3 regions of the Aeromicrobium sp. A1-2 genome follow, and region 2 is predicted to be linked to each of the others. Evidence: predicted binding sites of a transcription regulator. Region 2 holds the regulator's gene; each other region holds the start of a gene.
What was found. Region 2 encodes HrcA, which represses chaperone genes, less so after heat shock. Its sites were predicted from a motif close to TTGGCACTCGNNNNNNNCGAGTGCCAA; they were not measured.
Positions count from the first base shown of each region.

Region 1: a site for HrcA is predicted at 7,337-7,363, ahead of groES (co-chaperone GroES). Genes of this name have one in related genera too.
Region 3: a site for HrcA is predicted at 8,686-8,712, ahead of groL (chaperonin GroEL). Genes of this name have one in related genera too.

Region 1 covers NZ_CP027482.1:354,838-365,429, reverse strand. Annotated here, with positions in the region: gene C6I20_RS01830 (GuaB3 family IMP dehydrogenase-related protein) at 1-330, opposite strand, end outside; gene C6I20_RS01825 (NYN domain-containing protein) at 357-1,478, opposite strand; gene guaB (IMP dehydrogenase) at 1,545-3,056, opposite strand; gene C6I20_RS01815 (TetR/AcrR family transcriptional regulator) at 3,165-3,770, shown strand; gene C6I20_RS01810 (RNB domain-containing ribonuclease) at 3,767-5,203, opposite strand; gene groL (chaperonin GroEL) at 5,276-6,880, opposite strand; gene groES (co-chaperone GroES) at 6,964-7,257, opposite strand; gene C6I20_RS01795 (class I SAM-dependent methyltransferase) at 7,492-8,646, shown strand; gene C6I20_RS01790 (LamB/YcsF family protein) at 8,688-9,404, shown strand; gene C6I20_RS01785 (allophanate hydrolase subunit 1) at 9,401-9,985, shown strand; gene C6I20_RS01780 (biotin-dependent carboxyltransferase family protein) at 9,982-10,592, shown strand, end outside.
Region 2 covers NZ_CP027482.1:926,148-936,739, forward strand. Annotated here, with positions in the region: gene C6I20_RS04490 (hypothetical protein) at 1-46, shown strand, start outside; gene C6I20_RS04495 (MOSC domain-containing protein) at 92-733, shown strand; gene C6I20_RS04500 (oxygenase MpaB family protein) at 749-1,738, opposite strand; gene C6I20_RS04505 (TetR/AcrR family transcriptional regulator) at 1,785-2,426, opposite strand; gene C6I20_RS04510 (long-chain fatty acid--CoA ligase) at 2,580-4,415, shown strand; gene hemW (radical SAM family heme chaperone HemW) at 4,419-5,585, shown strand; gene C6I20_RS04520 (DUF3097 domain-containing protein) at 5,592-6,431, opposite strand; gene C6I20_RS04525 (hypothetical protein) at 6,424-6,867, opposite strand; gene hrcA (heat-inducible transcriptional repressor HrcA) at 6,927-7,943, shown strand; gene dnaJ (molecular chaperone DnaJ) at 7,990-9,141, shown strand; gene C6I20_RS04540 (HIT domain-containing protein) at 9,138-9,491, shown strand; gene C6I20_RS04545 (PhoH family protein) at 9,539-10,534, shown strand; gene ybeY (rRNA maturation RNase YbeY) at 10,512-10,592, shown strand, end outside.
Region 3 covers NZ_CP027482.1:2,614,617-2,625,208, forward strand. Annotated here, with positions in the region: gene C6I20_RS12730 (GAF domain-containing protein) at 1-809, opposite strand, end outside; gene C6I20_RS12735 (hypothetical protein) at 900-1,604, opposite strand; gene C6I20_RS12740 (hypothetical protein) at 1,663-2,388, opposite strand; gene C6I20_RS12745 (ABC transporter permease) at 2,426-3,244, opposite strand; gene C6I20_RS12750 (ATP-binding cassette domain-containing protein) at 3,241-4,167, opposite strand; gene C6I20_RS12755 (tryptophan 2,3-dioxygenase) at 4,243-5,088, shown strand; gene C6I20_RS12760 (XdhC/CoxI family protein) at 5,085-6,230, opposite strand; gene C6I20_RS12765 (NTP transferase domain-containing protein) at 6,249-6,824, opposite strand; gene groL (chaperonin GroEL) at 6,932-8,563, opposite strand; gene C6I20_RS12775 (hypothetical protein) at 8,836-10,068, opposite strand; gene C6I20_RS12780 (hypothetical protein) at 10,065-10,481, opposite strand; gene C6I20_RS12785 (hypothetical protein) at 10,478-10,592, opposite strand, start outside.

The sequences.
Region 1 (10,592 bases), 570 kb from region 2:
GATCTCCTGGAGCCGCTTGGTCGCCAGGGCACCCTCGATGCCGGCGACCTCGTCGAGCAGCTTCTCCGGATTTTCGTAGCGGGTCCACAGTCCCTCGAGGTCGAGGACACCCAGGCCACCGTGCTTGCCGAGGGCGATCGCGGTCTCGGGGCTCATGACCGAGTCCATCGGGGCGGCGATGACCGGGAGCTCGAAACGGTAGGCGTCGATCTGCCACGCCGTCGAGACCTCTTCGGGGTCACGCGTGCGCCGACTCGGCACGATCGCGATGTCGTCGAAGGAGTACGCGCGGCGTCCCCGTTTGGCCGTGCCGATCTCGATGTCTGCCATGCGTACAGCCTAGTGGTGCTCGCGGACTACTGGACGCCTCGCTCGATGTCGTCCAACGAGAGGTCGGACAACATGCCGGCCGGATTGGCCGCGCGGCGTACCAGGACGGGCTGCACGTCATCGCTCTCGCGGGCCAGGGCGTACTGGGTGCCGGCCAGCGCGAACCGCAGCGCCCTCGACAAGGTGCTCACCCGCGCATCCGACGGGCTGAGCTGTGGAGCGGCCGCCTTGATCGCCATCGCGAGGATCGGCAGGGTGCCGCCCTCGTTGGCGAGCTTGTCCGAGAAGCTCCGGACCTTCGAGTCCGACAGGACCTGCTTGACGATCGTCTTGTAGTCCTCGGGGGACTTCGCCGGACCAGCGTGGACGACCGAGATGTCCTTGGCCATCTCGTGCCAGCTGGCCTTGCCCGGCTTCTTGGCCGACTCCTGGTTCCTGCCGCCGGTCTGCTTCTTGGGCTGCTCCTGCTTCGGCGCCTGCTTCTTGGGCTGCTCCTGCTTGGGCGTCTGCTGCCGCTTGGGCTGCTCCTGCTTCTGCGGCCGCTCCGCGACGGCCGCGGCCTTCTTGGCGGGCTTCTTGGCGGCCTTCTTCGCCGGGGCTGCCATCGACGACACCGGATCGGCGGAGAAGATCGCCTGGAGCGCCGCGGCCGGCGGGATCGGCTTAGCCTTGAGGGCGACGTACTGGTCGACCTCCTTCTCGAGCACCGAGTTCACCGGGTGCTCTGCCAGCGTCGCGCCGATGACGTACTTGTCGAGCTCGTGCAGTCGCCGGACGAGCGGGACGAAGTCGCCGTCCGCGGACACGATGATGAAGACCTCGAGGTGCTCCAGGTCGGCGGCCGCGCGCAGGCAGTCCACGACCAGCACGATGTCGGCGGCGTTCTTGTCGGCCTTGCCGACCGAGAAGACCTGGATCGGCTCGACCCCGCTGCGCTCGACGTCGCGACGGTAGTCGTCGATGCCGAGGGCGCCCCAGTCGGCGTAGGCCCGGGACAGCGCGATACTGCCGGCGCCGGCCTCCCGGGAGGCGGCCTTCTCCAGCTGGTCGAGGATGTCGTCCATCGACACATCGGGGATCTGGAGCTTGCCGTAGCCCTTGAACAGGTTCTCGGCGTCGATAAATACGGCAACGTTGCGATTGGTCACGTCACGAGGCTAACGGTGGACGAACCTGCCGTGGACCGCACCACGCTCGGCGGCGCGACCTTCGGTCTAGCGGGATGCGTAGTTGGGGGCCTCTGCGGTCATCTGGATGTCGTGCGGGTGGCTCTCCTTGAGCCCCGCCGTGGTGATCCGGACGAACCTGCCGCGTTCCTTGAGCTCGCGGACCGTGCGCGACCCGACGTAGAACATGGACTGGTGCAGGCCGCCGATCAGCTGGTGCGAGACCGCTGACAGCGGACCGCGGTAGGCGACCTGTCCCTCGATGCCCTCGGGGACGATCTTGTCGTCGCTGACGACGTCGGCCTGGAAGTAGCGATCTTTGGAGTACGACTGCTTGCCGCGCGAGGCCATCGCGCCGATCGAGCCCATGCCGCGATAGCTCTTGTACTGCTTGCCGTTCATGAAGATCAGCTCGCCGGGGCTCTCCTCGCAGCCGGCCAGCAGGGAGCCGACCATGACGGTGTCTGCGCCGGCGACCAGCGCCTTGGCGATGTCGCCGGAGTACTGCAGGCCTCCGTCGGCGATCAGGGGTACGCCAGCGGGCTCGCAGGCCAGCGAGGCCTCGTAGACTGCCGTGATCTGCGGTACGCCGACGCCTGCAACGACACGCGTCGTACAGATCGAGCCCGGGCCGACACCAACCTTGACGGCGTCAACGCCGGCGTCGATCAGGGCCTGCGCGCCGGCTCGGGTGGCGATGTTTCCGCCGATGATCTCCACGCTGTCGAAGGCACGGTCGCCCTTGATCCGGCGCACCATGTCCAGCAGCAGACGGGCATGGCCGTGGGCCGTGTCGACCACGATGACGTCGACCCCGGCCTCACGCAGCGAGTTGGCGCGCTCCCACGAGTCGCCGAAGAAGCCGACCGCAGCACCCACGAGCAATCGGCCGTCTTCGGCCTTGCTGGCCAGCGGGTACTGCTCGGACTTGACGAAGTCCTTGACCGTGATGAGCCCGGCGAGGTGCCCCTCGGCATCGACGATCGGGAGCCGCTCGCGCTTGTGCGCCCGCAACAGGGATGACGCGTCTTCACGGCTGATGCCGACGGGACCCGTGATGAGCGGCATCGGCGTCATGATCTCGTGCACCGTGCGGGTTGCCCACTCGGCGACCGGCACGAATCGCAGGTCGCGGTTGGTGATGATGCCGAGGAGCTTGTTGTCTGCATCGACGACGGGCAGGCCCGAGACGCGGTACTCGCCGCAGATCTCGTCGAGCTCCTCGAGTGTTGCCTTGGGGTTGATCGTGACCGGGTTGGGGATCATGCCGGTCTGGGTCCGCTTGACCAGGTCGACCTGATAGGACTGGTCCTCGATCGACAGGTTGCGGTGCAGGATGCCGATACCGCCCTCGCGTGCCATGGCGATCGCCATGCGCGACTCGGTGACAGTGTCCATCGCGCTCGACAGCAGCGGAATACGCAGGTTGAGGCCCCGGGTCAGGCGCGCCGTGGTGTCGACCTCGCTGGGGATCACATCAGTCTCACCCGGCAGCAGGAGCACATCGTCGTACGTGAGTCCGAGGGATGCGAACTTGTCAGGAATACCCGTCTGCTCCATGCCGCAATGGTATCGCCCGAACGAAGTCGACCGACCAGCGCGCGTCCGCAGGCTGACTGAGTAGTAAATGCTACCGGTCGTGACCCGTACCGCAGGTATGATCGTCGGATGGACCGCAAGCCAGGACGCCCACGGGGCCTCACAGTCGAGGTCATCGCACAAGCCGCCCTCGACGATGGGGTCGCCACTTTCAGCATGCCGTCGGTAGCCCGACGGCTCGGTGTGGCCCACTCCGGCCTCTACCGATATGTCGAGGATCGAGACGATCTACTCGTCCGTGCGCTCGACCTGGCGATCCTGGGCGCCGACTGGCCCGACGCCGGACTGCCGTGGCGAGATCTGCTCCGCGGCATCGGTGAGACGATCTGGCAGATGTGCCAGGACCACCACGGTCTTGACTCGGCGGCCCTGAGCGCGCCGCGATCCCCTCGCTCGGTCGAGGACCGGATCCAGTCCTACATCGAGACGCTTCAGAGCCAGGACTTCGTGCTCGAGGACGCCGCCGTATCGGTGGAGTTCGTCATCACCCTCGCCCTGACGGCATCGGCCGAGATGCGACGCCTCCAGAAGATCGAGGCGCAGCACGAGAACGGTCCCCGGCTGCCGGTCCTCAAGGCGTACGACACCGAAGAGGTCTGGCGTGGACGCGGTTGGTACGCCCGCAAGCTCGACATCGTGCTCGACGGCCTTGAGCACCGACGCCTTTCTTCCTAGCTGAGGCCGGCTTCGGGCGAGGTCGGGCGTCCACCGCCGTGGGTGAACTCGATCTCCCGCTCCTGAGGCTCCAGACGGCTCAACTTCACGCTGACCTCCGCACCCTCCTCCAGACCCGGCCCGACGCACCGCGCGATCACGGGCGGGTCGACCAGCATGACCTCGCCACCCTTGTCGTCCGCGTGCACCACGACGCCCTCGAAGGTCTCCCCCACCCGACCCTCGAGCATCCACACCTCGGCCTGGTCGATGCACGCCCGATCAGCCGCGGAGGCGTGCCGGTCCGAGGTCCGCATGATGTCCGGGAGCGCGGGCAGCGCATCGCGTACCCACTCGGGCACCGGACGGCCAGCGCACAGAGCCAGGCAGACCTCGGTGCCGAATCGGTCGGCCAACCGGCGCAATGGTGCCGTGACGTGGGCGTAGGGGCCGCCGATCCCGGCGTGGTCAGCCTGTTCGGGCGGTGAACCGTCGAATGCTTCGTAGCCGGCGCCACGGAGCAGGCGGGTCGCGTCGGTCATCACGGCGATCGCGGCGGGCCGGCCAGGGTCGAGGCCTGCGATGACCTGCGCCGGCGTCGCACCGTCAGGCACCGGCACCCCCAGCGCTCTGGCTGTGCGGAGGAAGTCGATTCCGGCCCGGTGGTCCGCGCGCGGCAGGGTTCGGAGCAGTCCGATCTGCGCCTCGATCATGAGCTGCGCAGCGGACATCCCGGTCAGGAGTGAGATCTCCGCGTTCCACGCATCCACGTCGGTACGGATCCGCATCACGACCTTCCAGCCACCGTCGACCTGCTCGACCTCCTGCTCCGGTAGCGCCAGCTCGATCGCGCCGCAGTCGACCCGGACCTGGAGCCGGAGCCTGCCCAGATCGGCCAATGGCTCGATCGAGGGATGCGGCGTGCCGGCGTCGAACGACGCCTGGACCCCTTCGTAGTCCAGCTGCGCGACCGATCGCACCAGCGCGCGGCGTACGGACGCCGTGCCAGCAGCGCCATCGGCACCCACCTCGATGGTCCAGACCGCAGCAGCGCGGTCCACGTCCGCCAGCAGGCTCAGCTCGCCCTCGGACAGGACGGGCGGGTGCAGCGGGACACGACCGTCCGGGAGGTAGATCGTCTGGCCGCGGCGTCGCGCCTCGATGTCGACCGCGCCGCCCGGCGGGATCGCCGTGCCCAGATCGGCGATCGCATAGTGGACCCTGAAGCCGGCGCCCACGCGCTCCAGAAAAACCGCCTGGTCCAGGTCCATGGCGCCCGTCGGGTCGATCGTCACGAACGGAACGGCGGTCGCGTCCTCGAGGTCGTCACGCGGCGCTGCGGCGATCAGCTTCGCCTCGGCGAGGACGTCCGGCGGGAAGCGGTCGGTCTCGGCCGCGGGCGGGAGCTCGAGCTCCGCACGTACGCCGTCGAAGTCGTGCGTGGTGGCGGTCATCGCTCGAATGTATCCGGAACGAGAAAGGCGGGCCGTCCCCGAAGGGACGGCCCGCCTCACGACGTACGCAGGTCAGTGGTTGTGACCGGCGTGCGCGCCCTCTGCTTCTTCGGCGGGCTTCTCGACGATCAGCGTCTCGGTCGTCAGCAGCATCGCGGTGATCGACGCGGCGTTGGCGAGCGCAGAGCGCGTGACCTTGACCGGGTCGAGGACACCCTGCGCGACGAGGTCGCCGTACTCCTCGGTGGCCGCGTTGTAGCCCTGGCCGCTCTCGCGCACCTTGTTGACGACGACCTCGCCGGAGACGCCGCCGTTGCGGGCGATCCACTCCAGCGGGGCATCCGCGCCGATTCGGACGATGCGGACACCGACAGCCTCGTCGCCGGTGAGGCCCAGGTTGTCGTTGAGCACCGACACAGCGTGGACGAGAGCCGAGCCGCCGCCGGCGACGATGCCCTCTTCGATCGCTGCACGAGTCGCCGAGACGGCGTCCTCGATGCGGTGCTTCTTCTCCTTGAGCTCGACCTCGGTGGCCGCGCCAACCTTGATGACACAGACGCCGCCGGCGAGCTTGGCGAGGCGCTCCTGGAGCTTCTCGCGATCCCAGTCGGAGTCGCTGGAGTCGATCTCGGCCTTGATCTGGCTGACACGTCCGTCGACCTCGGCCTTGTCGCCGCCGCCGTCGATGATCGTCGTGTTGTCCTTCGTGATGACGACGCGGCGAGCCGTGCCGAGCACCTCGAGGCCGATCTGGTCGAGCTTGAGGCCGACGTCGGGCGTCACGACCTGCGCTCCGGTGAGGGTCGCGATGTCCTGCAGCATGGCCTTGCGACGGTCACCGAAAGCCGGCGCCTTGACGGCAGCCGAGGTGAAGGTGCCACGGATCTTGTTGACCACGAGGGTCGAGAGCGCTTCGCCGTCGACGTCCTCGGAGATGATGAACAGCGGCTTACCGGCCTGGACGACCTTCTCCAGGATCGGCAGCAGATCGCTGACCGAGGAGATCTTGCCCTGGTTGACCAGGATGTACGGATCGTCAAGGACCGTCTCCATGCGCTCGGTGTCGGTCACCATGTACGGCGACAGGTAGCCCTTGTCGAACTGCATGCCCTCGGTGAACTCCAGTTCGGTGCCCATCGTGTTGGACTCCTCGACGGTGATCACGCCGTCCTTGCCCACCTTGTCGAAGGCCTCGGCGATCAAGGCGCCGATGACGGCGTCGCGCGACGAGACCGTCGCGACGTCGGTCATGTCCTTGATGTCGTCGACGTCGCGAGCGACGGAGTGGAGCTGCTCGACGACTGCTGCAACAGCAGCCTCGATGCCCTTCTTGAGGCCGACCGGGTTGGCGCCGGCCGCGACGGCGCGCAGGCCCTCGTGGACCATCGCCTGGGCGAGCACGGTCGCGGTCGTCGTGCCGTCACCGGCGACGTCGTTGGTCTTGGTGGCGACTTCCTTGGCCAGCTGGGCGCCGAGGTTCTCGAACGGGTCGTCGAGCTCAATCTCACGGGCGACGGTCACACCGTCGTTGGTGATCGTGGGGGCGCCCCACTTCTTGTCCAGCACGACGTAGCGACCCTTGGGGCCGAGCGTGACCTTGACGGTGTTGGCGAGCTTGTCGACGCCGCGCTCGAGCGAGCGGCGGGCGTTCTCGTCGAATTCGAGGATCTTGGGCATGTCAGCTTCTTTCGAAAAATGTGGGTGCGACTGGAAACGTGAGAGGCCCCGGCGCCCCACTGTGGGGGCGCCGGGGCATCAGATCACGAAACGACAGCGAGGACGTCACGAGCGGACAGGATGAGGTACTCCTGGCCGTCGTACTTGACCTCGGTGCCGCCGTACTTGCTGAAGATGACCTTGTCGCCGACGGCGACATCGATCGGAACGCGGTTGCCGTTGTCGTCGACCCGACCGGGTCCGACGGCAATGACATTGCCTTCCTGCGGCTTCTCCTTGGCGGTGTCCGGGATAACCAGACCTGATGCAGTGGTCTGCTCGGCTTCGACGGCCTGGATGACCAGACGGTCTTCGAGCGGCTTGATGGTGACCGACACGTGTCGACCTCCCCTTTCAGGCGGGTGGAACAGTGGACGCTGGTGGGCACGCCGTCGCGGGGGTCGTACTCACCGATGCTTGGCACTCTCATAGCGAGAGTGCCAATACGAAATCTAGCACGCCGCTGGCACTCGACCCAAGGGACTGCTAATCCGGCACGCTCCCCAGCGCGTACTTCTCTGCGCTTCACGCGGTGCGGTTCCCGTCGCTTCGCTCCTCGCTATGGTCACCTCATGGATCTTGAGACGTTCGAGCAGCTGCTCTCCCCGGCAGGCCAGCTGCTTCTTGCCGAGATCTCCGCACGTGCCGGGGTCGAGTCGGACCTTGCGCTCGGTACCCGGCTCCGCAAGACGTACGTGCCCGGACTCGTGGCGGCGGCCGTGACCCAGAACCACCTGCGCAGCAAGGCGGTCGCCAAGTTCGGCGACGACGCCGCAAGCATGTACTTCACCCACGATGCCCTGGAACAGTCGACGCGGATGTCCGTCGCCGACCACCGCGCGACGCGACTCGCGGCGCACGGCGCCACGGAAGTTGTCGACCTGGGCTGTGGCATCGGAGGAGACCTGATCGCCCTGGCTCGGGCTGGTCTGCGGGTCCGAGGGGTCGAGCTGGCCCCCGTGCGCGCGGCGATAGCCGAGGCCAACCTTCGTGCGCTCGAGCTGGTCGGCCATGTCGTGTGCGAGGACGTGCGGGAGACGACGATCGGGCCCGAGGAGGTTGCGTTCGTGGATCCGGCCCGGCGCGACGGCCGTGGGCGCACCTTCTCGACCGCTGACCTGCAGCCGCCGTGGGACTGGGTGCGGCACCTGCTCGCCGGCCGCGCCGTCGCCAAGCTCATGCCCGGGCTGGCCCATGACGCCGTTCCACACGGCGTCGAGGCCGAGTGGGTCAGCGACCGCGGGAGCCTGGTCGAGGCCTGCCTGTGGGGCGCGCCGTTTGCTTCGGCGACCCGACGGGCCACGGTCCTCCCGTCCGGTTCGGGACTGGTCGCCACCGGGGAGCCGGTCGCGGTGGCCGATGTCGGTCCCTACCTCTACGAACCGGACGACGCCGTGATTCGGTCGGGCCTGGTCAGCGAGCTCGCGGCGACGCTGGGCGGCTGGCTCCCCGACGCCCACATCGCCTACGTCGCGTCCGAGGGCGCCCATCCCACCCCGCTGGCACGCGGCTTCCGGATCATCGACGAGCTGCCGTTTCGCGAGAAGCCGCTCAAGGCCGCGCTGCAGGTCAGGCGGGTCGGGACGCTGACGATCAAGAAGCGTGGCGTGGACATCGTGCCCGAGGAGGTCATCCGGCGGCTCAAGCTCAAGGGGCCCAACTCAGCGACGGTCATCATGACGCGGGTCCTGGGCGATGGCCGAGCCTTCCTGGTCGAACGGCTCTGAACGACTCCCACCCCACCCGCCAGCGGGGCTAGGCTCGGTGCATGCGGATCGATCTCAACGCTGATCTCGGTGAGTCGTGGCCGCGTTGGGAGTCCGGCCAGGACGTCGCCCTCCTCGACATCGTCACGAGCGCCAACGTGTGCTGCGGCGCGTATGCGGGTGATCCTGACCTGATGCGGGCGACGTGTGTGGCGGCCGTGCAGCGGGGGGTAGCGATCGGCGCGCAGGTCGGCTATCCGGACCGTGACAACTTCGGCCGACGAGACCTCGCGCTGCCCTCCCACGCGCTGACGACCGAGGTTCTGGAGCAGATCCTGCTGCTCGACCGGATCGCCGGATCCGTCGGCGGACGGGTTGCCTACGTCAAGCCGCACGGCGCTCTCTACAACACGATCGCGCACGACGCCGGCCAGGCCCGCGCGGTCGTCGACGCGATGCTCGCACTCGCCGAGCCGCTGCCGCTGCTGGGTCTGCCAGGTGCCATCTCGCTGGCAGTCGCCGAGGCCTCCGGCGTTCCGGTTGTGCGTGAGGGTTTCGCCGATCGCGCCTACACTCCGCACGGTCGACTCGTGCCGCGCACCGAGCCCGGCGCAGTCCTCGACGACCCCGACACCGTCGCCGCCCAGGCAGTCCGGCTGATGGCCAGCGTTGGATCCGTCTGCGTCCACAGCGACAGCCCCGGCGCGCTCGACCTGGCCAGAGCCGTCCGCTCGGGCCTCGAGGCCGCCGGGGCCGAGCTGGCGAGCCTCCGACCGTGAAGGCCGTGCCATATGGCGACACCGCCCTGTTGCTGGACTGCGAGTCGCTCGCCGAGGCGCAGTCCTGGTTCACGGCATTGCACGACCACGCGGAGGCCGTCCTCGGGGCGCGGACCGTCCTGCTTCGCGGCACGCCGTCGGACCTGCGCGTCCTGGTGGGTCGCACGACACCCACGGACCAGCCAGGTCGCGCCGATCCCGAGCAGGTCGACATCCCGGTCGTGTATGACGGGCCGGATCTTGACGAGGTCGCCCGATTCACCGGGCTCAGTACGGCGGAGGTCGTCGAGGCGCACGGCGCGACCCCGTGGACCGTCGCCTTCGGCGGGTTCGCACCCGGGTTCTCCTACCTCGTCGACGGCGATCCACGGCTGCACGTCCCCCGCCGCGACGCACCCCGATCGCGGGTCCCGGCCGGTGCGGTCGGGCTGGCCGGCGAGTTCAGCGGCGTCTACCCGCGAGAGTCGCCGGGCGGCTGGCAGCTGATCGGCCGCACTGGCGTGCAGATGTGGGACGTCACGCGCCAGCGGCCGGCCCTGCTGACCGCTGGCATGACCGTGCGATTCGTGGCCGCTCGATGACGCTCGTGGTCGAGGAAACCGGGCCGCTCGCGCTTCTCCAGGACCGCGGACGCCCCGGCCACGGCCACCTCGGGGTGAGCCCGTCCGGCGCCTTCGACCGTACTGCCCTGCGGCAGGTCAACCTGCTGCTCGGCAACCAGCCCGACGCCGCTGCGCTCGAGCTGCTCGGTGGCGGCCTCGTCCTGCGCGCTGAGGACAGCGTGCTGGTCGCGGTCACCGGCGCCGTCGGTCCCATCACGATCGACGGCGACCCCGTCGCGTACGGACGGGCGGTCTCGCTCCGACCCGGTCGGCGGCTACGGCTGGGCGCGCCCACCGGGAGCCTGCGGACGTACGTCGGCGTAGCAGGAGGCTTCGTCGTGGCCCATGAGCTCGGCTCGGCCTCGACCGACACTCTGGCCGGCCTCGGTCCGGGCCCGGTCGTTGCCGGCGATCGGCTCGTGACCGGGCCTCGGTTGCCCACGCCTGATCTCGAGGACCTACCCGCACTCGGGCATGCCGGTGACCTGGTGCTCGACGTGGCCGTCGGCCCACGGGACGACTGGTTCACCGCCGCCGCCGTCCGTTCGCTGCTGGAGTCCGCGTGGCAGGTCAGCCCGACCTCCAG
Region 2 (10,592 bases):
GTTCGACGCGGCGCTCGACCCCGACACCCCTCCGCCAGCGGGCTGACCTTCCGGTCACGCGGGAGGTCTCCGGCGCCGATAGGGTCGCCACATGGCACAGGTGGAATCGGTCAACGTCGGGCAGACCGTGGACGTGCCGTGGGGACACCTGCGGCGTACCGCTATCGACAAGCGTCCGGTCGAGGGGGCGGTCCACGTCCACCCGTTCGGTGTCGGTCCGGACGAGATCGCCGACCTGCAGCACCATGGCGGCCCCGACCAGGCGGTCTACGCCTATGCGCGGGAGGACCTGACGGCCTGGGAACAGATCACCGGTGTCGAGCTGCCGGCAGGACGGTTCGGGGAAAATCTGACGACGCAGGGGATCGACCTCAACGAGGCGAGGGTCGGCGACCGGTGGCGCGTGGGCGAGGCTCTGCTCGAGATCTCCGGTGTGCGCATCCCGTGCTCGGTCTTCCAGGGTTTCGTGGACCAGGAGCAGTGGGTCAAACGGTTCACCCAGCACGGTCGCCCCGGTCCGTACCTCCGTGTCATCGAGCCCGGCGGCGTCCGGTCCGGAGATCCCATCGAGGTCGTGGAGCAGCGCGATCACGACCTGACGGTCGGCCTGGTGTTCCGCGCGCTGACGACCGAGCGCGATCTGATCAGCCGGCTGGACGAGGAGCCCCGCCTCGCGGCGTTCGTGAAGCGCAGGCTGGCCGGGCGCCGCAGGCAGGGCTCGAGCACGCGGTGAGCCCCACCCCCGGAGTCAGCGTGCCGCGACGGCCTCGCGGTCGACCTGGCTGCTGAGGTACTGCTCGCGCGGTGTGGGCCGTCCGGCTCGGCGCCATGCCTCGTCGACCGGGACCGTCTCGGAGTTCAGCGGCGACACGTCGAGGGCCACCGGAGCGATCACGGGGTAGGCCAGTGGTGAGACGGTCCGCAGCATCTCGGTCATGATCTGCGGGCGTCGTGCGGCGATCCGGAACATGGGACGGAGCAACGCCGTCACGACCACGTCGGTCACAGCCCCCTGCCGGATCCCGAGCTGCGCGCGCATCCATCGCGGCAACGTCGCGATCGTCGCCTTGCGGGCGAGCAGGTCCAGCGCGGGCCGGAGAACGCGAAGCCGACCGGGCGCTGCGCTGAACACCGTGTTGGCCGTGTCGAGAATGATCCGCACGTGCTCGATTGCGGCGGGGCTGGCAGCGAGCTCGGGTCGGACCCGGTCGTAGTACGCGCGCATCTCGGCGCGATTGCGCGGCACGGTGTCCGGATCGATCGTCTGAAACGCGGCGGCGATCCGGCACTCGGCCCAGTACTGCTCATCCTCCTGCGGGCTGAGCGGCCCAGGACCGAACTTCTCGTAGACGTAGAGCACCGAGTGCCACTGCGTCAGGTGGATCCACAGCTGGCCGGCCGGGTCGTTGGGGTCGTACGGGGTGCCGCTCAAGGGCTCCACGCCGCGGACGTGGGTGTGGATGCGCATGAGGGTGTCGGCGGCCTCCACCGCGGCGGCGCTGCCGCCGAAAACCAGCGTCCCGGTGTACTGCAGTGTGCGGTCGTAGCGAACCGCTGGACGGTCGCGGAGGGAACCGGAGTCGTCGACCGAGGCCACGACGAACGGATCGAGCATCTCGGTCAGTGCCGTGCGCTGGAAGCCCACCGAGACCGATGTCGGGAATCGGTAGACCTTCCAGGTCACCGAGTCCGGACCGAAGATTCCATGGTCAGCGTGCGGCGCCACCGTGTAAGTCATGCAACAGATACTGACGCAAGTGTTGCATCGCGTCAAGAGGTCGGCGTTACGGGCCGGGCACCCCGAGGACGAGCGGCACCAGAGTCTGTCGTGCGTACGCGCGTGCGCCGTCGGCGGACCGGACGTCGATCGCGTGCTGGGCGGGCAGCAGGATGAACGACGCGAACAGCCGAGCCATGGTCTCGCCGACCTGGTCGGCATCGAGGTGGATCGCCACGCCGTCCGCCTGCGCCCGCCGCACGCCCGCGGCGATAAACGTGCTGCCGAGCACCAGGAGCGCGGCGCCGTCGGCCAACCCCGCCGCGATGAGGTCCTGCGGCTCGAACTCGGCCGTCCGGCGTATGACCGGATGGGCCTCGGCGAGCCGCATCGCCGCGACAAAGGCCTCGACGAGCTGGTCGGCCGGCTCCTCGACGCCCGAGATGGCCACGAGGATGCCCTCGGCCATACGGCGGCCCTCCCGCAAGGTCATCGCCTGGAGCATCGAGTCACGATCGCCGAACCGGCGATAGATCGTGACCCGGTTGACGCCGGCTCGACGAGCGACGCCGTCGATCGTGAGAGCGCCGATCCCGCGTGAAGCGCACTCCGAGACGGCGGCATCCAGGATGCGCGTGGCCGTGGTGTCCTCGGGAAGCTCCGAAGCTCCACCGGCGAAGGCGCGACCGAGAACGCTGCCGAGATCCATGCGAGCAGGGTATCTCCGTCGCATTCCAGGCCCGACGGCACGCGGGCGTTCAAGCGGTGCGGCGCATCGAGCCACGAGGCGATGAGCCTACTGCGGGGTAGGTTAGGGTGACCGGCAACACATTCCTCCAGTACGTACGTGAAGGACCACCGCATGCCAGCTCCAGTCGCCACTCCCGAACAGCTTGCAGTCATCGAGAATCGGGCCTCCAGCGTCTCAGCCCTCTTCTATGACCGGGTCAAGCAGAGCGGGCCTCGCGAGGCCTTCCGCTATCCCGACGAGAAGGAGGTCTGGCAGTCCCTGACCTGGGACCAGACCGGGGAACGCGTCACGCGGCTCGCCGCGGGTCTGGTGTCGCTGGGCATCCAGGCCGAGGAGCGTGTCGCGATCGCGTCAGGCACCCGCCTGGAGTGGATCCTGTCCGACCTCGCGATCATGGCTGCCGGCGGAGCGACGACGACGGTCTACCCCACGACGATGGCGGGGGACGTCGCCTACATCCTGGCCGACTCGGACAGCCGTGTCGTGTTCGCCGAGGACGACGAGCAGGTCGCCAAGCTGCGTGAGAAGCACTCCGAGCTCCCCTCCATCGTCAAGGTTGTCGTGTTCGACGGCACGGGCGACGGCGACTGGGTCATCACCTTCGCCGAGCTGGAACAGCTCGGCACCGACTACCTAGCCGAGCACCCCACCGCGATCGAGGAGCGAGTCGCAGCCACGACCAAGGACTCGCTCGCGACCCTGATCTACACCTCGGGGACGACGGGCCGTCCCAAGGGCGTACGCCTGGCGCACGACGGGTGGGTGTACGAGGGCGCTGTCATGGTCGCCGCCGACATCCTGTCTGAGGACGACCTGCAGTTCCTCTGGCTGCCGATGGCCCACTCGTTCGGCAAGGTGCTGCTCTCGACCCAGCTCGCGATCGGCTTCGCCACGGCGATCGACGGCCGCGTGCCGCGGATCGTCGACAACCTGGCGATCGTCAAGCCGACCTTCATGGGCGCCGCGCCGCGCATCTTCGAGAAGGCCTACGGCCGGATCGTCGGCATGACCGAGGCCGAGGGCGGCGCCAAGCTCAAGATCTTCAAGTGGGCCGAGGGCGTCGGCCTGGAGCACTCGCGGGCGATCCGCTCGGGCAAGACCGTGTCGCCGGTCCTCAAGGCCAAGTTCGCTGTCGCGGACAAGCTCGTGTTCTCCAAGGTGCGTGAGCGCTTCGGTGGTCGCGTCCGCTTCTTCATCTCCGGCGCTGCGGCGCTGTCGCCCGACATCGCCGAGTGGTTCCATGCTTCGGGCGTCCTGATCCTCGAGGGCTACGGCCTGACCGAGAACTCGGCCGGCGCCTTCGTCAACCAGCCCGACAACTTCAAGCTCGGCTCGGTCGGGCTGGCGTTCCCCGGCAGCGAGGCCAGGATCGCCGAGGACGGCGAGATCCTGATCAAGGGTCCGCACGTCATGCGTGGCTACCACAACCTCGACGCCGAGAGCGCCTCGACGCTGACGGCGGAGGGCTGGCTCCACACCGGCGACGAGGGTCGCATGGACGAGGACGGGTTCCTCTACATCACCGGCCGCAAGAAGGAGCTGTTCAAGACCTCCGGTGGCAAGTACGTCGCGCCGCCACACATCGAGGGCACGTTCAAGGGCATCAGCGCCCTGACGAGCCAGATCGTGGTGCACGGCAACGAGCGCAACTTCTGCTCCGCCCTGATCACCCTTGATCCCGATGCGGTGACCGAGTGGGCGGCTGGCCACGGCATGGCCGACAAGTCCTACGCCGAGGTCGTCAGCTCCCCGGAGATGCACGATGTCATCCAGGGTCAGATCGACGAGCTGAACACCAAGATCAACCGGTGGGAGACGATCAAGAAGTTCGCGATCCTCGATCACGACCTGTCGATCGAGTCCGGCGAGATCACGCCGAGCATGAAGGTCAAGCGCAACGTTGTGGAAGCCAACAACAAGGCTCTCCTCGACGGCTTCTACGCTTAGTCAGTGCCAACGACCGAAGGACCGCTCTCCCAGTCGGGGGAGCGGTCTTTCGGCGTCTACGTGCACGTGCCGTTCTGCTCCGTCCGGTGTGGCTACTGCGACTTCAACACGTACACCGCCGACGAGCTCGGCGAGGGCGCCACCCGCGCTTCGTACGCCGACACCGCGATCCTGGAGGTGCGGCAGGCCGGCCGGGCGCGCGCTGCGGCACCACCGGTCGAGACGGTGTTCTTCGGCGGTGGGACGCCGACCCAGCTGCCCTCGCACGATCTGGTCCGCGTCCTGGATGCGATCCGCGACACCTTCGGGCTGACCGATGACGTCGAGGTCACGACCGAGGCCAATCCGGACAGCGTCACCCCGGAGTCATTGGCGATCCTGAAGGCTGGCGGCTTCACCCGCATCTCCTTCGGCGTCCAGTCGGCCGTGCCACACGTCCTGGCGACGCTCGACCGCACGCACGACCCGGCCGGTGTCCCGCAGGCCGTCCGCTGGGCCCGCGAGGCCGGCTTCGAGCAGCTCAGCGTCGACCTGATCTACGGCACACCGGGGGAGTCGATGGCCGACTGGCGTGCCAGCGTCGAGCAGGCGATCGCCCTGGAGCCCGACCACATCAGCGCGTACGCCCTGATCGTCGAGAACGGCACGGCGTTCGCCCGCAAGGTCCGCCGCGGTGAGGTCCTGATGCCCGACGACGACGAGACCGCCGACAAGTACCTCCTCGCCGACGAGTTGTTCGCCGCCGCCGGGCTGGAGTGGTACGAGCTGTCCAACTGGGCCCGCGACGAAGCGGCCCAGTGCCGCCACAACGTGCTCTACTGGCGCAGCGCCGACTGGTGGGGGATCGGACCCGGGGCGCACTCGCACGTCAACGGCGAGCGCTGGTGGAACGTCAAGCATCCGGTGGCGTACGCCCAGAGGCTGACCGGGGGTGAGTCGCCGCGGCACGACGGGGAGATAATCGATGGGTCCACGGCGGAGGTCGAGCGGATCATGCTGGAGACTCGACTGCGCTCAGGGCTTGACCTCTCCAGCCTGGGTGCTGACGCGCGCAGTGCCGTGGCCGGGATCGTGAGGCGTGAGCTGGCGACCGTGGCCGACGACCGGCTCGTGCTGACCCGCTCGGGCCGGCTCCTGGCCGACGCCGTCGTGCGCGATCTCGTCGATTGAGACGGGTCAGTCGGCTGGAGCAGTCACGAAGTCGATGAGCTCCTCGACGCGGCCCAGGAGCTCGGGCTCGAGGTCGGCGTAGGAGTCGACCCGGCCCAGGATGTGCTTCCAGGCGCGGGCGATGTCCGCCTGGTCGCGGTGCGGCCAGCCGAGTGCCTCGCAGATGCCGTGCTTCCACTCGGTGCCCTTGGGGATGACCGGCCAGGCGCTCATGCCGAGGCGATCGGGCTTGACCGACTGCCAGACATCGACGTAGGGGTGCCCGACGACCAGGACGTGGGCACGCGACGAGACCTGCTGCGCGATGCGGGTCTCCTTGGAGCCCGGCACGAGGTGATCGACCAGGACGCCGAGACGGCGGTCGGACGCCGGCGCGAAGTCGTCGACGATGGCGGCGAGGTCATCGATGCCACCGAGGTACTCGACGGCGACACCCTCGATCCGCAGGTCGTCGCCCCACACCTTCTCGACCAGCTCGGCGTCGTGGCGGCCCTCGACATAGATGCGGCTCGGCAGGGCCACCCGTGCGCGGGCACCCTCGACCGCGCGGGAGCCCGATGCGGTCCGTCCCGAGGCGGCCTTGGTCTTGGCCGAGGGAGGCCGCAGGTTGACGGGCTTGCCGTCCAGCAGGAACCCGGGTCCGAACGGGAACGACCGGCGCTTAAGGCGACGGTCCTCGAGGATCATCATCCCGAGATCCTTCTCGATGACCATGACCTCGCCGCAAAATCCGGTGGTGGCGTCCTCGACGACCATGCCGTGCTCGGCGACGACCTCGACGGTGCGCCCACGTGGGGGCTTCTTCCAGTCGCCTGACAGCACGTCGGCGCCGTAGCGGTCAACCATGGAGCGCGCCGAGGAGTCGTTGGTGCAGCGCCTCGACGTCGTCCTTGCTGACGGCGGCGGGGAGGATCTCCGGGCTGCCCTCCATGAGTCCGAGTGCGAGGTCGACCGCGACGGGCCAGCTGGGCGCTACGTGCGCGGGCAGCTCGTCGGCCCACAGTGCGCCGATCGTGACCCATCGACGGGTCTGGTCCAGCCCGATGTGGCTGACGGTCATGACGAGCTCGCCGCCTGCCGGACCGTCGCCGAGGTGTGCGACCTCGACGAACCAGTCACCACCCAGGTCGGTCGCCCAGACCGAGGACATGTCACCACCGCGCGACTCGTGCGCGATCGTCGTGCCGTCCGCGAGGCGCACCTCGTAAGCGGTGAAGGTGAGCGATGTCTCGTCACCCTGCACGGCGATGGCTCCGTCGGCACTCTCCGTAATTGCTCCCACCTCGCTAGACTGGCACTTGACCGGTGAGAGTGCCAGCACGACGCGCGGAAGGAGATGCGATGTCTGACGACCGTCGAATCGACGTCCTCCGGGCGATCGTCGAGGACTACGTCGCGACGCAGGAGCCAGTCGGCTCCCGCTCGCTGCTCGACCGGCACCAGCTCGGTGTCTCCCCGGCCACGATCCGCAATGACATGGCCGCTCTCGAGGACGAGGGCTACCTCACGCAGCCGCACACGAGCGCGGGACGCATCCCGACCGACAAGGGCTACCGGATGTTCGTCGACCGGCTCGGGTCGGTCAAGGCGTTGTCGGCGGCCGAGCGTCGAGCCATCGAGACGTTCCTGACCGGGGCGGTCGATGTCGATGACGTCGTCCAGCGTTCCGTGCGAGTCCTGGCGCAGCTGACCAACCAGGTCGCGATCGTCCAGTACCCGTCGCTGACCCGCTCGACGGTCCGCCACATCGAGATCGTGGCGCTGGAGGGCGCACGGGTCCTGCTCGTCGTCATCACCAGCAGCGGCCGGGTCGAGCAGCGCATCATCGAGCTGGTCTCGACACCCGGCGAGAACCTGATCAGCGACATGCGTTCACGCATCACCCATGCGACGGTGGGTCAGCGACTCCCGGAGGCGTCGCTCCGGCTTGCCGACCTGATCCAGACCTTCGACCCGAACGACCGGCCGATCGTCACCTCGATCGTCACGACCCTGTCGCAGACGTTCTCCAACGAGCGCTCCGACGAGCGCATCGCGGTGGGCGGCACGGCCAATCTGGCCCGCTTCGGCAGCGACTTCGATACGGCGATCAAGCCGGTCCTCGAGGCGATCGAGGAGCAGGTCGTGCTGCTCAAGCTGCTGGGTGAGGCGACGAGTGGGCTGACGGTCCGTATCGGCAGCGAGACGGGTCATGAAAGCCTTGCCAGCACGGCCGTCGTGTCGACCGCGTACGGGCTGGACGAACAAGCCCTCGCGACCCTCGGCACCGTCGGGCCGACCCGCATGGACTATCCCGCAACGATGGCCGCCGTGGGCGCCGTCGCCCGCTATGTCGGTCGCATGCTGGCCGACAACTGACCTCTCGACTTGATTCACTCGACTTGATTAAGGGCACCTAGGACTTATGGCACAGGACTTCTACGCAACACTCGGCGTCGGGCGCGACGCTGGCGCTGACGAGATCAAAAAGGCGTACCGCAAGCTCGCGCGCCAGCTGCACCCCGACGTCAACGACGCAGCGGATGCCTCGGACCGCTTCAAGGACGTCACGATCGCCTACGAAGTGCTCTCGGACCCGCAGAAGCGCTCGACGTACGACCGCGGTGGCGACCCGTTGAGCAACAACGGGGGTGGCGGTGGCTTCGGCAACCAGGGCTTCAACTTCGACGACATCATGGACGCCTTCTTCGGCCAGAACGCCGGTCGCGGTCCGCGGTCCCGCTCGCAGCGTGGGCAGGATGCCCTGCTGCGGCTCGATGTCGACCTCGCCGAGGCTGCATTCGGCGCTACCCACGAGATCAAGGTCGACACCGCCGTGGCCTGCACGACTTGCGAGGGCAGTGGGGCGGCCAACGGCTCCGAGCCGGTCACGTGTCGCACGTGTCACGGGCACGGCGACGTGCAGCACGTCCAGCGATCCCTGCTCGGCGACATCCGCACGTCACGACCCTGCCCGACCTGCCACGGCTTCGGCTCGGTCATTCCCGATCCGTGCCCCGAGTGCGCGGGTGAGGGTCGCGTGCGGTCACGCCGCACCATCTCGGTCACGATCCCGGCCGGTGTCGACCAGGGCACCCGCATCCAGCTGACCGGCGAGGGCGAGGTCGGGCCCGGCGGTGGTCCGGCCGGGGACCTGTACCTCGAGATCAACGTCGCCCGCCACCCGGTGTTCCAGCGCAAGGGCGATCAGCTCTTCTGCCAGATCACCCTGCCGATGACGGCGGCGGCGCTCGGCACGCACCTGGACCTGCCGACGCTCGAGGCCGATCTGCCCGAGCCCGAGGAGGGCACGACCCAGGTCGAGCTGGACGTCACGCCCGGCACGCAGTCCGGCGACACCCTCACGATCAAGGGATTCGGTGTACCTCGGCTGCGCGGTCCCGGCCGTGGCGACCTCAAGGTGCAGGTCGTGGTCGAGACGCCCGGCCGCCTGGACGAGGAGCAGCGCAGCCTCCTGGAGCAGCTGGCCAAGCTGCGCGAGGAGGAGCGCCCCGAGGCGCTGATCGCGAGCAATCACAAAGGTGTCTTCGGTAAGCTGAAGGATGCGTTCAAATGAGTCTGACCACTGACCCGGACTGCCTGTTCTGCAAGATCGTCGCGGGTGACATCCCTGCGGAGATCGTGTCCGAGACCGAGCACACCGTTGCCTTCCGTGACCTCGACCCGCAGGCGCCGACGCACGTCCTGGTCATCCCGCGTCGGCACGAGCCGGACATCGGCACGCTTGCGGCCGCGGACGCCGAAGCGACGATCGCTCTGCTCTCCGAGGCCAAGCAGATCGCCGAGGGAGCGGGCAACGGCTCGTACCGGCTCGTGTTCAACACCGGTGCGGATGCGCACCAGACGGTGTTCCACTGCCACGCGCACGTCCTGGCCGGGCGTGGCCTCGGATGGCCACCCGGGTGATCGGGAATTAGCGCGCCGACGCGGCAATTGCGTACGATTGAGACCACATGACTGATGACACCACGCCTGCTCACGCCTTCGAGATCCCGTCGAGCGTTCCGGCAGTTGCCCTGCTCGGCCCGGCCGATGATTTCCTGCGTCTGATCGAGGACTCCTTCGAGGCACGCATCCACGCCCGCGGTAACACCATCACGGTGACCGGCTCGCCGGCCGAGGCCGCACTGGTCGAGCGGCTGCTCGACGAGCTCGTGACGATCGTGCGTACGGGCCAGAACCTGACCCGCGAGACCGTCGAGCGGAGCATCACGATGCTGCGCGCCGAGACCGAGGAGAAGCCCGCCGAAGTGCTGAGCCTCAACATCCTGTCGAACCGCGGCCGTACGATCCGACCCAAGACGGTCAACCAGAAGCGCTACGTCGACGCGATCGACAATCACACGATCGTGTTCGGGATCGGCCCGGCCGGCACGGGCAAGACCTACCTGGCGATGGCCAAGGCGGTCCAGGCCCTGCAGGCCAAGGAAGTCACCCGCATCATCCTGACCCGGCCCGCGGTCGAGGCCGGCGAGCACCTGGGCTTCCTGCCCGGCACCCTCGGCGAGAAGATCGATCCCTATCTGCGGCCGCTGTACGACGCGCTCCACGACATGATCGATCCTGAGACGATCCCCAAGCTGCTGACATCGGGCGTCATCGAGGTCGCACCGCTGGCGTACATGCGCGGTCGCACGCTCAACGATGCGTTCATCATCCTCGACGAGGCGCAGAACACGACGCAGGAGCAGATGAAGATGTTCCTGACCCGCCTGGGCTTCGGCTCGAAGATCGTCGTGACCGGCGACGTCACCCAGGTCGACCTGCCGTCGAGCACCAAGAGCGGCCTGCGGGTCGTCCAGGACATCCTCGACGACGTCCTCGACATCCACTTCTCTCGTCTGACGGCCTCCGACGTCGTCCGGCACAAGCTCGTCGGGCGCATCGTTGCTGCCTACGACGAGTTCGAGGCGGGTGCAGACAGCCATGAACGTCGACGTTCTCAATGAGTCCGGGGCCGACGTGGACGTCGTCGGCCTGACCCGGTTGTGCCGCTTCACGATGCGC
Region 3 (10,592 bases), 1.7 Mb from region 2:
AGCAGGAGCAGGATCTCGCTGTGCCGAAGACTCAGCCGGGTCGTCGTCGTGCCGTGCCGCAGCGTCGCGCCATGGCCCCCGAGGACGTCGAGCGACGGGATCGACCAGTCGCTGGAGGGCACCGACGTGGGGCGGGAGGGGCTGAGTCGCTCGATCCGTAGCTCGGCCTCGACAGCGGCGACCGTCGCACGCACCAGGGTCAGGCTCTGCGGAGTGGCCACCTCGGCGCCGCCGGTCAGGTCGAGCACGCCGAGGATCGCTCCGGTGTCGGGGTCGTGGATCGGGGCGGCCGAGCAGCTCCACGGCGTGACCTGCCGCGCCAGGTGCTCGGGCCCGAAGATCTGTACGGGCCGATCGAGCGCGAGAGCCGTGCCGGGGGCGTTGGTGCCGGCGCTCGCCTCGCTCCAGTCCGCTCCGGGGATGAAGTGCATGGCTTCGGCGCGGGTGCGTAGCGACGCGCTGCCCTCGACCCACAGGAGCTGACCCGCGGCATCGCTGACCGCGACGAGCAGTCCGGACTCTGCGGCGCTCTCGACCAGCAGCCTTCGAATGACCGGCATGCCGGCCGCCAACGGGTGGGAGTCGCGGATCGCGGCGAGCTGCTCGTCGTCAAGCCGGATCGGGGCCAACGACTGCTCGGGGTCGAGACCACCGGTCACGCTCCGCTGCCACGACTCCAGGACCAGTCGTCGCAGTCCAGGATCGGCGGTTCCCATGCTCACGAACTTGTCATGGGCCACGTTGAGGTGTCGCGACAGCGTCTCGGGATCGGCTCCCGGCGGCATCGCGAGATCGTTCCTGGTCCCCATGCCGCGAGTGTACGTCGGGTTGTGACGGGGGTCACGGTGAAACCAGGGGACGAGCGCAGCGGGCGCGTCCCGTTCAGCAGGGACGCTCCGTCAGCCGAGTCGCTCGAGGTAGTCGCCGAGGACCTCGCGGGCGAGCTTCTCGGCATGGCCGTCCGGTCGTCCCTCACGCAGGATCTCCACGGTGACCACGACCGCGTACGCCCCACTTCTCACCGATGCCTCGGACGCCACCCGGCCCTCGGTCTGGTCGTCGAACGTCAACGTGCCACGCCGGTTGCCGATCAGACCCGACCACTCGCCGAGGGTCAGTGTCTCGATCGTCCCGGTCCCTGCCAGCGCCGGCGAGACCCGCCCTTCGCCCCTCTCCTGCTCGATGTCGTACGACCCCTCGTACATTTCCTGCCCGGACCGAAACATCGCGATCGACTTCTTCGCAGCGGCATCGGTCTCGTGCTTCCAGGCGCTGACGAAGACGATGTCGTCGAGCAGCGTGTCCTTCTCAGCCCGCTCGACGTCCGCGGAGGAGGTCCCGGTCACCGGGGAGAGCTCCAAGAAGCGGCTGACCTGCTGCCCCTCCGACACTCGTGTGCCACATCGTTCGCTGCCGCCGTCGGGGCACGTCGTCGTGACAGCACGGGCACCGTCCACGTCATCAGCTGTCGGCAGTGCGGCCTTGAGCTCCTCCACCGTGTCGTCCCGCGCCGGGGCTGGCCCAGCCGAGCTGATCGGCTCTGACCCGCTGCAGGCAGTGAGGACCAGGACGACGAACAGCAGAACGACGGCGCGACGAATCACGGAACAACCTTTCCCGAGGATGAGAGGTCAGCATGCCAGAGGTGCGCGCGCCCGAAGATCACGGCAGGTCGTCGGGACTCCATCCGACGTCCTCACGGACGATCCGGGCCGGCGAGCCGGCTGCCACGGCGTTGGGGGGCACCTTCTGACCTCGCACCATGCTCCGCATCCCGACCACGGCACCGTCGCCGATCTCGGCGTGCCCCGTGACGACCGCGTCCCGGCACAGCCACACATGGCGGCCGAGCCGGATGTGCGCTCCGAAAGGATTGATCCGCTCCCCCGTGCGAGGGTCCTCGAGACGGTGCATGTCATCGGTGGCGATGTAGACGTTCGCGGCCCACAGCTGATCGGCCAGCGCCAGGATGCTCCCCCCGTTGCGGGCGTCGACGATCGCGCTGCGCGTCGCGACGACCGGACCGTGCAGCACGATGCTGGACTCGCCGCCGCAATAGATCTCGCCTGCTGTCATGGCGCAGCGACGGTCGAGGAAGACCGTGGCACCGTCGCCGCCGACGAGCAGCGACGACAACCAGTCCATGGGTGAGCCGACCGCGATCAGGACGTTGCGGAGGGGGAACGTCGTGAGGTCGGACAGCACGTGGTCGGGCAGCCGCGCCCCCTCGCCGAGGTAGAGCGCATTGCCCTGGTCGTGCCACCACTGCGGCAGCGGGTCGCGAACGCGCCGCCAGGTCAGGGCGTCGAGCGCGGAGGCCTCGGTCCCTGCGGCCCGAAGCCGGTCGCGGTGCAGCACGTGCATCGCGTCGTCGAGGGTGCCGTCCACCGCCGAATCATGGCACGTCCCGTCTGCGCAGCGACGTTCAGGCGTCCCGGCGCAGGAACAGGGCGTATGCCCCCGACAGCAGCGCGGTGACGAACACCAGCATCACGACACCTCCGCCGACCGCTCCGAACGGGACGACGCCGAAGAACTGCAGCAGGTCGCCGATCGACGCTCGTGTGTACATCTGACCTCCCGCGTCGTAGGGGAGGTACTTCAGGATCTGCACGAGCCCACCCGAGCCGAGCGGATCGTCCGACGCGGCCTTGATCGCCAGCACGATGGCCCGGACGATCTGCTCGACGAGCGACGGGATCAGCATCAGCAACGCGACGGCAGCGGTCTGGTTGCGGGTCAGCGCGGCGTACGCCAGACCCGAGAGCGTGAACAACGTCGTGAAGGCCACGGTGCCGATCGTCAGGTCGACGACCTCGCCGATCTCGGGGAGGTCGAGCCCGAACACGACGACGGACAGCAGCCCCATCGCGATGCACCCCAGCGCCGCCGCGGCGGCCACGAGCGCGGTCGACACGACCTTGGCGAAGAAGACGTGGCTGCGGTTGGGCACCGCCGTCAACGTCGCCCGGATCATGCCGTGGCGATACTCGTGACCCGCCGAGAACACGCCCAGCAGGCCCAGGACGTAGGCGATGAACAGCGGTGCGAGACCCGTCGAGGCGCCGATCGTCGCGACGATGTCGAAGGCGTCACCGGCACGTGGCGGGTTGGCCGCGACGGACATGCGCCACGCGATCAGCATGCTCATGACGAGCTGGAAGGTCAGCGCCAGGCCGATCAGCCAGTAGGTCGAGCGGATCGTCCGCAGCCGGACGTATTCATAGCGCAACGCGTCGATCATGCCTGGCCACCGTCCCCGCCCTGGGTGCCACGAAACTCCTCGGCGATCCCGGTCGCGGCGAGGAACGCCTCCTCCAGGGTCGCGTCGACCGTCGCCAGTCGGTGCAGCCGGGCACCGGCGTCGAACGCCGCGTCGCCGATCTGCTCGGCCGTCGCACCCTTGACGACCAGCAGCCCGTCGACCTGCTCGGTCGTCGCGCCGAGCGCGGTCAGCGCCGGGATCAGCAGCGCGCCGTCCGGTGTGCGCACCTGGACCGTCGTGAGCCCGCTGGCGGACACGAAGTCCGTGACCGGACCGTTGGACAGCATCTGGCCGCGGCCGATCACGACCAGCTCGTCGGCGAGCACCGCCATCTCCTGCAGCAGGTGACTCGACACCAGCACCGAGCGACCCTCGCCGGCGAGGTGCTTGAGCAGCGTCCGCAGCCAGGTGATTCCCTGCGGGTCGAGCCCGTTGCTGGGCTCGTCGAGGATCAGCGTGTGCGGGTCGCCCAGCAGGGCCGCGGCGATGCCGAGCCGCTGTCCCATGCCCAGGCTGAACTTGCCTGGCTTGCCGGACTGCACGCTGGTCAGCCCCACCATCTCGAGCACCACATCGACTCGTCGGTCGGGGATCCGGTTGGGAGCGGCCAACATGCGCAGGTGGTTGCGGGCGTGCCGGGTCGGGTGGAACGGCTTGGCCTCCAGCAGCGCGCCGACGTGGCGCATGGGCCGGTCCAGCTCCGCGAACGTCTTGCCGTCGAACGTCGTGACCCCGTCGCCCTTGTCGAGCCCCAGCATGAGCCTCATCGTGGTGGACTTGCCCGAGCCGTTGGGCCCGAGGAAGCCCGTCACGCTGCCCGGGTGGACCTCGAACGAGAGGTCATGGACTGCACGGGTGGATCCGAACGTCTTGCCCAGTCCGCGAGCCTCGATCAACGCCATGCCTCCACCCTGTCAGAGCCGACCCCGTCCTGCATCGGTGATGACCATGACGCCGCCACGGCATACCGTGCACACATGACTGAGTCATTCAGACCGATCGAGGACGGGGTCGCGACCGACCTGCGTGGCGAGATGACGTATGCGAGCTATTTGCACCTGGCGGAGCTTCTCTCGGCGCAGCAACCCGTGTCGGACCACCACGACGAGATGCTCTTCATCGTCCAGCACCAGGTCACCGAGCTGTGGCTCAAGCAGCTGACCCACGAGCTGCGCTCGGCGATTGCCCTGATCGCCGCCGACGACCTGCCGCCGGCGCTGAAGCGGCTGGCCCGGGTCAAGGCGATCCAACGGCAGATGTTCGAGCAGTGGGCCGTGCTCGAGACGTTGACGCCGATCGAATACGCGCAGTTCCGCGACTCGCTCGGCAAGGCCTCGGGCTTCCAGTCCCCGCAGTACCGCACCGTCGAATTCCTGCTCGGCAACAAGAACCCGCAGATGATCGCGGTGTTCGCCCACGACGAGATCCTGCGATCCGCTCTGCAGGCCGATCTCGAGGCACCCAGCCTGTACGACGAGTTTCTCCGCTATCTGGCGCGGCACGGCCACGAGGTGCCGGCCTCGGTGCTGGAGCGAGATGTCACGCAGCCGTACACCGCTGATCCCGGGGTGATCGAGGTGCTGCGCCGGATCTACGCCGATCCCGACACCTACTGGGCCGCCTACGAGATGTCCGAGGAGCTCGTCGACGTCGAGGGCAGCTTTCAGCTGTGGCGGTTCCGACACCTCAAGACCGTCGAGCGGATCATCGGCTTCAAGCGTGGGACCGGCGGCTCGTCGGGCGTCAGCTTCCTGCAGAAGGCCTTGGAGCTCACGTTCTTCCCCGAGCTGCTGGACGTGCGGACGCACATCGGCGCCCCCTAGCGCGGCCCGGGGTTGTGCTCGTGGTGGACCCCCCCCGCGGAGCGCGACAGCGGTTGGGCGCTGCCGCCCCAGCGTCGTGCGATGATCTCCGCCATGATCGACACGGCGGTCTCGGCGGGTGTGCGCCCACCCAGATCGAGACCGATCGGGCTGGCCAGCACCGACAGCTGCTCCTCGCTGAGCCCCGCCTCGCGGAGCCGGTCGAGCCGTTCGACATGCGTGCGCCGCGATCCCATCGCGCCGACGAACGCCGGCCGGTGGTCGCCGCCCAGTCGCAGCGCCACGTCCAGCACCGGCACGTCGAACTTGGGATCGTGGGTCAGGACGCAGATCACGGTGCGCCGATCGACGCGACCACCGGCAGCCTGCTCCGCGAGGTAGACGTGTGGCCACGCCACGACGACGTCATCGGCACCCGGGAACCTGGCCGCTGTCGCGAACACGCCCCGAGCGTCACACACCGTGACGTGGTAGCCGAGCAGTGCGCCCTGGTCCGCGACGGCAGCCGCGAAGTCGATCGCCCCGAACACGATCATGCGGGGTCGTTCCCGCAGGCTCGCGACGAACACTCGCATGCCGGTCTCCATGCGCTGGCCCTCCGGGCCGTACGTGAGTGTGCCGGTCGTGCCGACGTCGAGCAGCCCACGGGCATCGTCGATCACGGCAGCATCAGCCCGTTCCAGCCCGAGGCTGCCGACCACCGAGTCCGGGCGCACGACGATCCGTCGCCCGATCCACTCATCGGCCGGATGCTCCACGACCGTCGCGACGGCAACCGGCCGCCCGGCCTCGACGTCCGCGGCGATCCGTCCGAGCTCGGGATGAGTCGTGGCTGACACCGGCTCGACGAAGACCTCGATGGTCCCTCCGCACGTGAGCCCCACCGCGAAAGCCTGCTCGTCGCTGTATCCGAACCGCTCGAGCGCGGGCCGACTCCGCGTGATCACGGTCTGCGCGAGGTCGTAGACGGCGCCCTCGACACATCCTCCCGAGACCGACCCGTCCACCGTGCCGTCGGCGAGCACCACCATCGACGCACCCGCGGGCCGGGGCGCTGACTGCTCGGTGTGGATGACGGTCGCCAGCGCCACGACCTCGCCACGCCGCCACGAACCCAGCAGCTGCCCCAAGACCTCACGCACGGAAGCGGCGCCCAGTCATCATGAGCCGATGATAGGTCGGCGATGATCGACGTCCGCGCCGGTCCCGAGGTCCCGACAGTCGACCACGACAGGGCCATGCTGTTCGAGGTAGGCACGGGCGCCCTGGTCACCCGTGACGGACGCTGCGACAGCCGGCCAGTGTGCTCGACCGATCAGGACGGGATGCCCGTGACCCTGCCCGTAGTCCGCCCGGGCCAGCACCTCGGACGAGGCGACCGCGAGCAGTCGGCGGACCACCCGGGCGTCGACGTCAGGCAGATCCACCAGGTGCACGAGGGCGGCAACCGCCTCATCGTCGTCGATGGCGCGCAGGCCTGCCGCCAGCGACGCGGACATGCCATCGGCCCAGTCGGTCGCCCGGACCACCCAGACGGGCTCTGACTCGAGGGCGGTCTCGACCAGGTCCGCCGCCGCGCCGATCACCACGACCACGCGGTCGCAGCCCCCCGCCGCCAGCATCCGGGCCGCGGACACCACCCACGGCACACCGCCAGCGCCTTCCACGAGAGCCTTGGGCTGACCCATCCGTGTACCCGCACCGGCCGCGAGGAGCAGTCCCGTCACCTGAGTCACGCCACCAGTGTCGCGGTCGCCCGGCGAATCACGAAGGCCCCCGCCCGTTCACACGGTGGGGGCCTTCGCTGGGTCTGCTGGCGAGTTGCCTCGTCAACGCGGGGTGACTAGAACCCCATGCCGCCCATGTCACCCATGTCCGGGGCGCCTCCGCCGGCCTGAGCAGGCTCAGGCTTGTCGGCGACGACGGCCTCGGTGGTGAGGAACAGTGCCGCGATCGAAGCTGCGTTCTGCAGCGCCGAGCGCGTGACCTTGGCCGGGTCGATGATGCCCGCCGCGATCAGGTCGACGTACTCGCCGGTGGCCGCGTTGAGTCCGTGGCCCTCCGGGAGGTTGGCGACCTTCTCGGCGACGACTCCACCTTCGAGACCAGCGTTGATCGCGATCTGCTTCAGCGGGGCCGAAGCTGCGACGCGCACGATGTTGGCACCCGTCGCCTCGTCACCCGTGAGCTCGAGCTTCTCGAAGACCGCAGCAGCAGCCTGCACGAGTGCGACGCCACCACCGGCGACGATGCCCTCTTCGACGGCCGCCTTGGCGTTGCGGACGGCGTCCTCGATGCGGTGCTTGCGCTCCTTGAGCTCGACCTCGGTCGCTGCGCCGACCTTGATGACGGCGACGCCACCGGCGAGCTTCGCGAGACGCTCCTGGAGCTTCTCACGATCGTAGTCGGAGTCGCTGTTCTCGATCTCGGCCTTGATCTGCTTGACGCGACCCTGGATCTGCTCGTCCGAACCGCCGCCCTCGACGATCGTGGTCTCGTCCTTGGTCGTGACGACCTTGCGAGCCGTGCCGAGCAGTGTCAGGTCAGCGGTCTCCAGGCTGAGTCCGACTTCCTCGCTGATGACCTCGCCACCCGTGAGGATCGCGATGTCGGCCAGCATGGCCTTACGACGGTCGCCGAAGCCGGGCGCCTTGATGGCGACGGACTTGAAGGTGCCGCGCATCTTGTTGACGACCAGCGTGGCCAGAGCCTCGCCGTCGACGTCCTCGGCGATGATGACCAACGGCTTGCCGGCGGCCATGACCTTCTCCAGGACGGGGACCATGTCCTTCACGGAGCTGATCTTGGAGTTGACGATGAGGATGTAGGGATCCTCCAGCACCGTCTCCTGGCGCTCGGCGTCGGTCACGAAGTAGCCCGACAGGTGACCCTTGTCGAAGCGCATACCCTCGGTGAGCTCAAGGTCGATGCCGAACGTGTTCGACTCCTCGACCGTGATGACGCCTTCCTTGCCGACCTTGTCCATGGCCTCGGCGATGATCTCGCCGACCGTGGTGTCAGCAGCGGAGATCGAGGCGGTCGAAGCAATCTGCTCCTTGGTCTCGACGTCCTTGGCCATGCCGAGCAGCTGAGCGCTGATGGCCTCGACGGCGGCCTCGATGCCCTTCTTGAGGCCCATCGGGTTGGCGCCGGCCGCGACGTTGCGCAGGCCTTCGCGGACGAGGGCCTGAGCGAGGACCGTGGCGGTCGTGGTGCCGTCACCAGCGACGTCGTCGGTCTTCTTGGCGACCTCCTTGACGAGCTCGGCGCCGATCTTCTCGTAGGGATCCTCGAGCTCGATCTCCTTGGCGATGCTGACACCGTCGTTGGTGATCGTGGGGGCTCCCCACTTCTTCTCCAGGACGACGTTGCGACCCTTGGGGCCGAGCGTGACCTTCACGGCGTCAGCGAGCTGGTTCATTCCGCGCTCGAGGCCGCGACGGGCTTCCTCGTTGAAAGCAATGGTTTTTGCCATAAGTACTTTTCTCCGACTTGGTTGTCGAGTGGGTGATCAGGCGATGCCCGCGACGGACGGCTGCGGCGTGTGGCGAACCCTTCTCGCCGCAGCCCACAACCTCATCGGTCTGATCTGCTGTCTTAGCACTCTCATCATACGAGTGCTAATCAACGTCGCGCAATCAGGTGGACGGAATCGGTCCCATTGCGTACGCCATCCCGACAAGATGTGGGCACTTGTCGTGACTTCCAGAGGTCCGAAACGCCCGAAAGTGCCCACATCTGGCGGACTCAGACGGAGAAGAGGAGGAACAGGCCCGTGAACGTGTAGGCGACCATCAGGACCAGCATGGCCAGCTGCCCGCTGAGCCGGTGCTCCTTCGGCAACAGGGCCAGAGCCCGGTCGTGCGCGGCGATGACGGCGAGGACGTGGCCGACGACCACGAAGGTCACCTTGAGCGCGGCGAGCATCGAGGTGTGCTCGGACAGGACGTATGCCGTCGCCGGGTCACCCAACGGCGCCCACCCGCGGCCGAGCGGGTCGAGCAACGCGAAGAACGCGGTCTGCCCCTTCTCCATCAGGTAGGTCAGGTAGTGGGCGAAGACGTAGCCCACGACGATCGGCACCAGGGAGTGCGCAAGCCGGCCCGGCAGCGCTCGCCGCTCCCGCCCGCTGACGCCTCCCGTCGCCCGTCCGGCGAGGACGAACAGCGCAGCGACCACGACGCAGAAGGCCAGCAGGGTCACGGTGTGCTGCCAGGTTGCCAGCGTCCTGCTCTGCCAGAACGACGACGCCGAAAAGCTGTCGTACGCCGTCGAGCCCAGCAGCGTCGCAAGCACCGCGACGAGACCAGGCTCGACCGGGATCGACGGCAGACTTCGCAGCGGGTTGTGGAGGACCCAGCGACCGTCCCGTACGAACGGCGACAGCTTGGCGATGATCGCGCTGTAGACGTCGAACGGGTCGGCCCGGTCGAACCAGCGCTGACCGAACGCCACACCACCCAGGAGCATCATGGCGACGTAGCAGGCAACCCAGGCACGCACCGCGGCGATGCTGCCGGGGTCGGGCGAGGCGAGCTCGAGCCACACGAACGCGAACAGTCCGGCGACCGCGGGCCAGTAGCCGAGTCGCTCGGGATAGGCCCACAGCCCAGGCCACCGACCGGTCAGGCTCCGCCACGGGGACAGGCCGCGCCAGATGTGACCGGCGACGAGCGCCAACGGGACCAGCCCGACCCACACGAAGATGTAGAGCGCGCCGACCCCGCCGTTGCCCGAGTCCGACGGTCCCGCGAAGAGCGCCACCATGGCCCAACCGGTCAGCAGCAGCCCCACGATCGCGAGCCACCGCCGACGCGGTGGAGCTTCGCGAGGCGCCGGTTCACCGGCGAACTTCGGTTCCTTCCACGCCAGGGCCAGCACCGCGAACGAGATGGTCAGCGCCCATGAGGCGCCGACCATCGCGTAGAGGAAGGGGATCGGCAGGTCGGTCGACCCGCCGAGGCCGTGAGTGTGGATCACGGACGAACGACGAGCTGCACGATCGTGACGTCGAGGTGGTGGGCCTCGACCGCAACCTGTCCCGGGGTGTCGATCGTGAACGAGAACGACTCGTCGTCGCCGGCGGACACCTCGAACTCGTGTTCCGGGTCGGAGTGGACGTGGAGCTCCTCGTCGGCGTCACTCGTGACGTGGAGCGTGACCTTTTGACCCACCCGGACGTCGATCCGCTTGCCCTGTGGCGTGACGGCACCGCCCTTCAGCACGATGTCGACTGTCACTCCGGCATCGGTCGGGGCCGGCGACGGACTTGTGGAGGTCGGCGCCGCGGTCGACGTCGAACCGTCTTCCGCCGGCGCCTCGTCGGCGGAGCTCGAGCCACCACATCCTGCAAGCAGCAGGACGCAGGCGCACAGGGCTGACACGATCTTCACTCGTTCTCCTCGGTGTCGAAGGCGCGGTCGATGAGATCGCGCTCGGCTTGTTCTTCCCTGCGGTCCTTGCGCGCGATGTAGAGCACGACACCCACGACGACGACCGCCGGC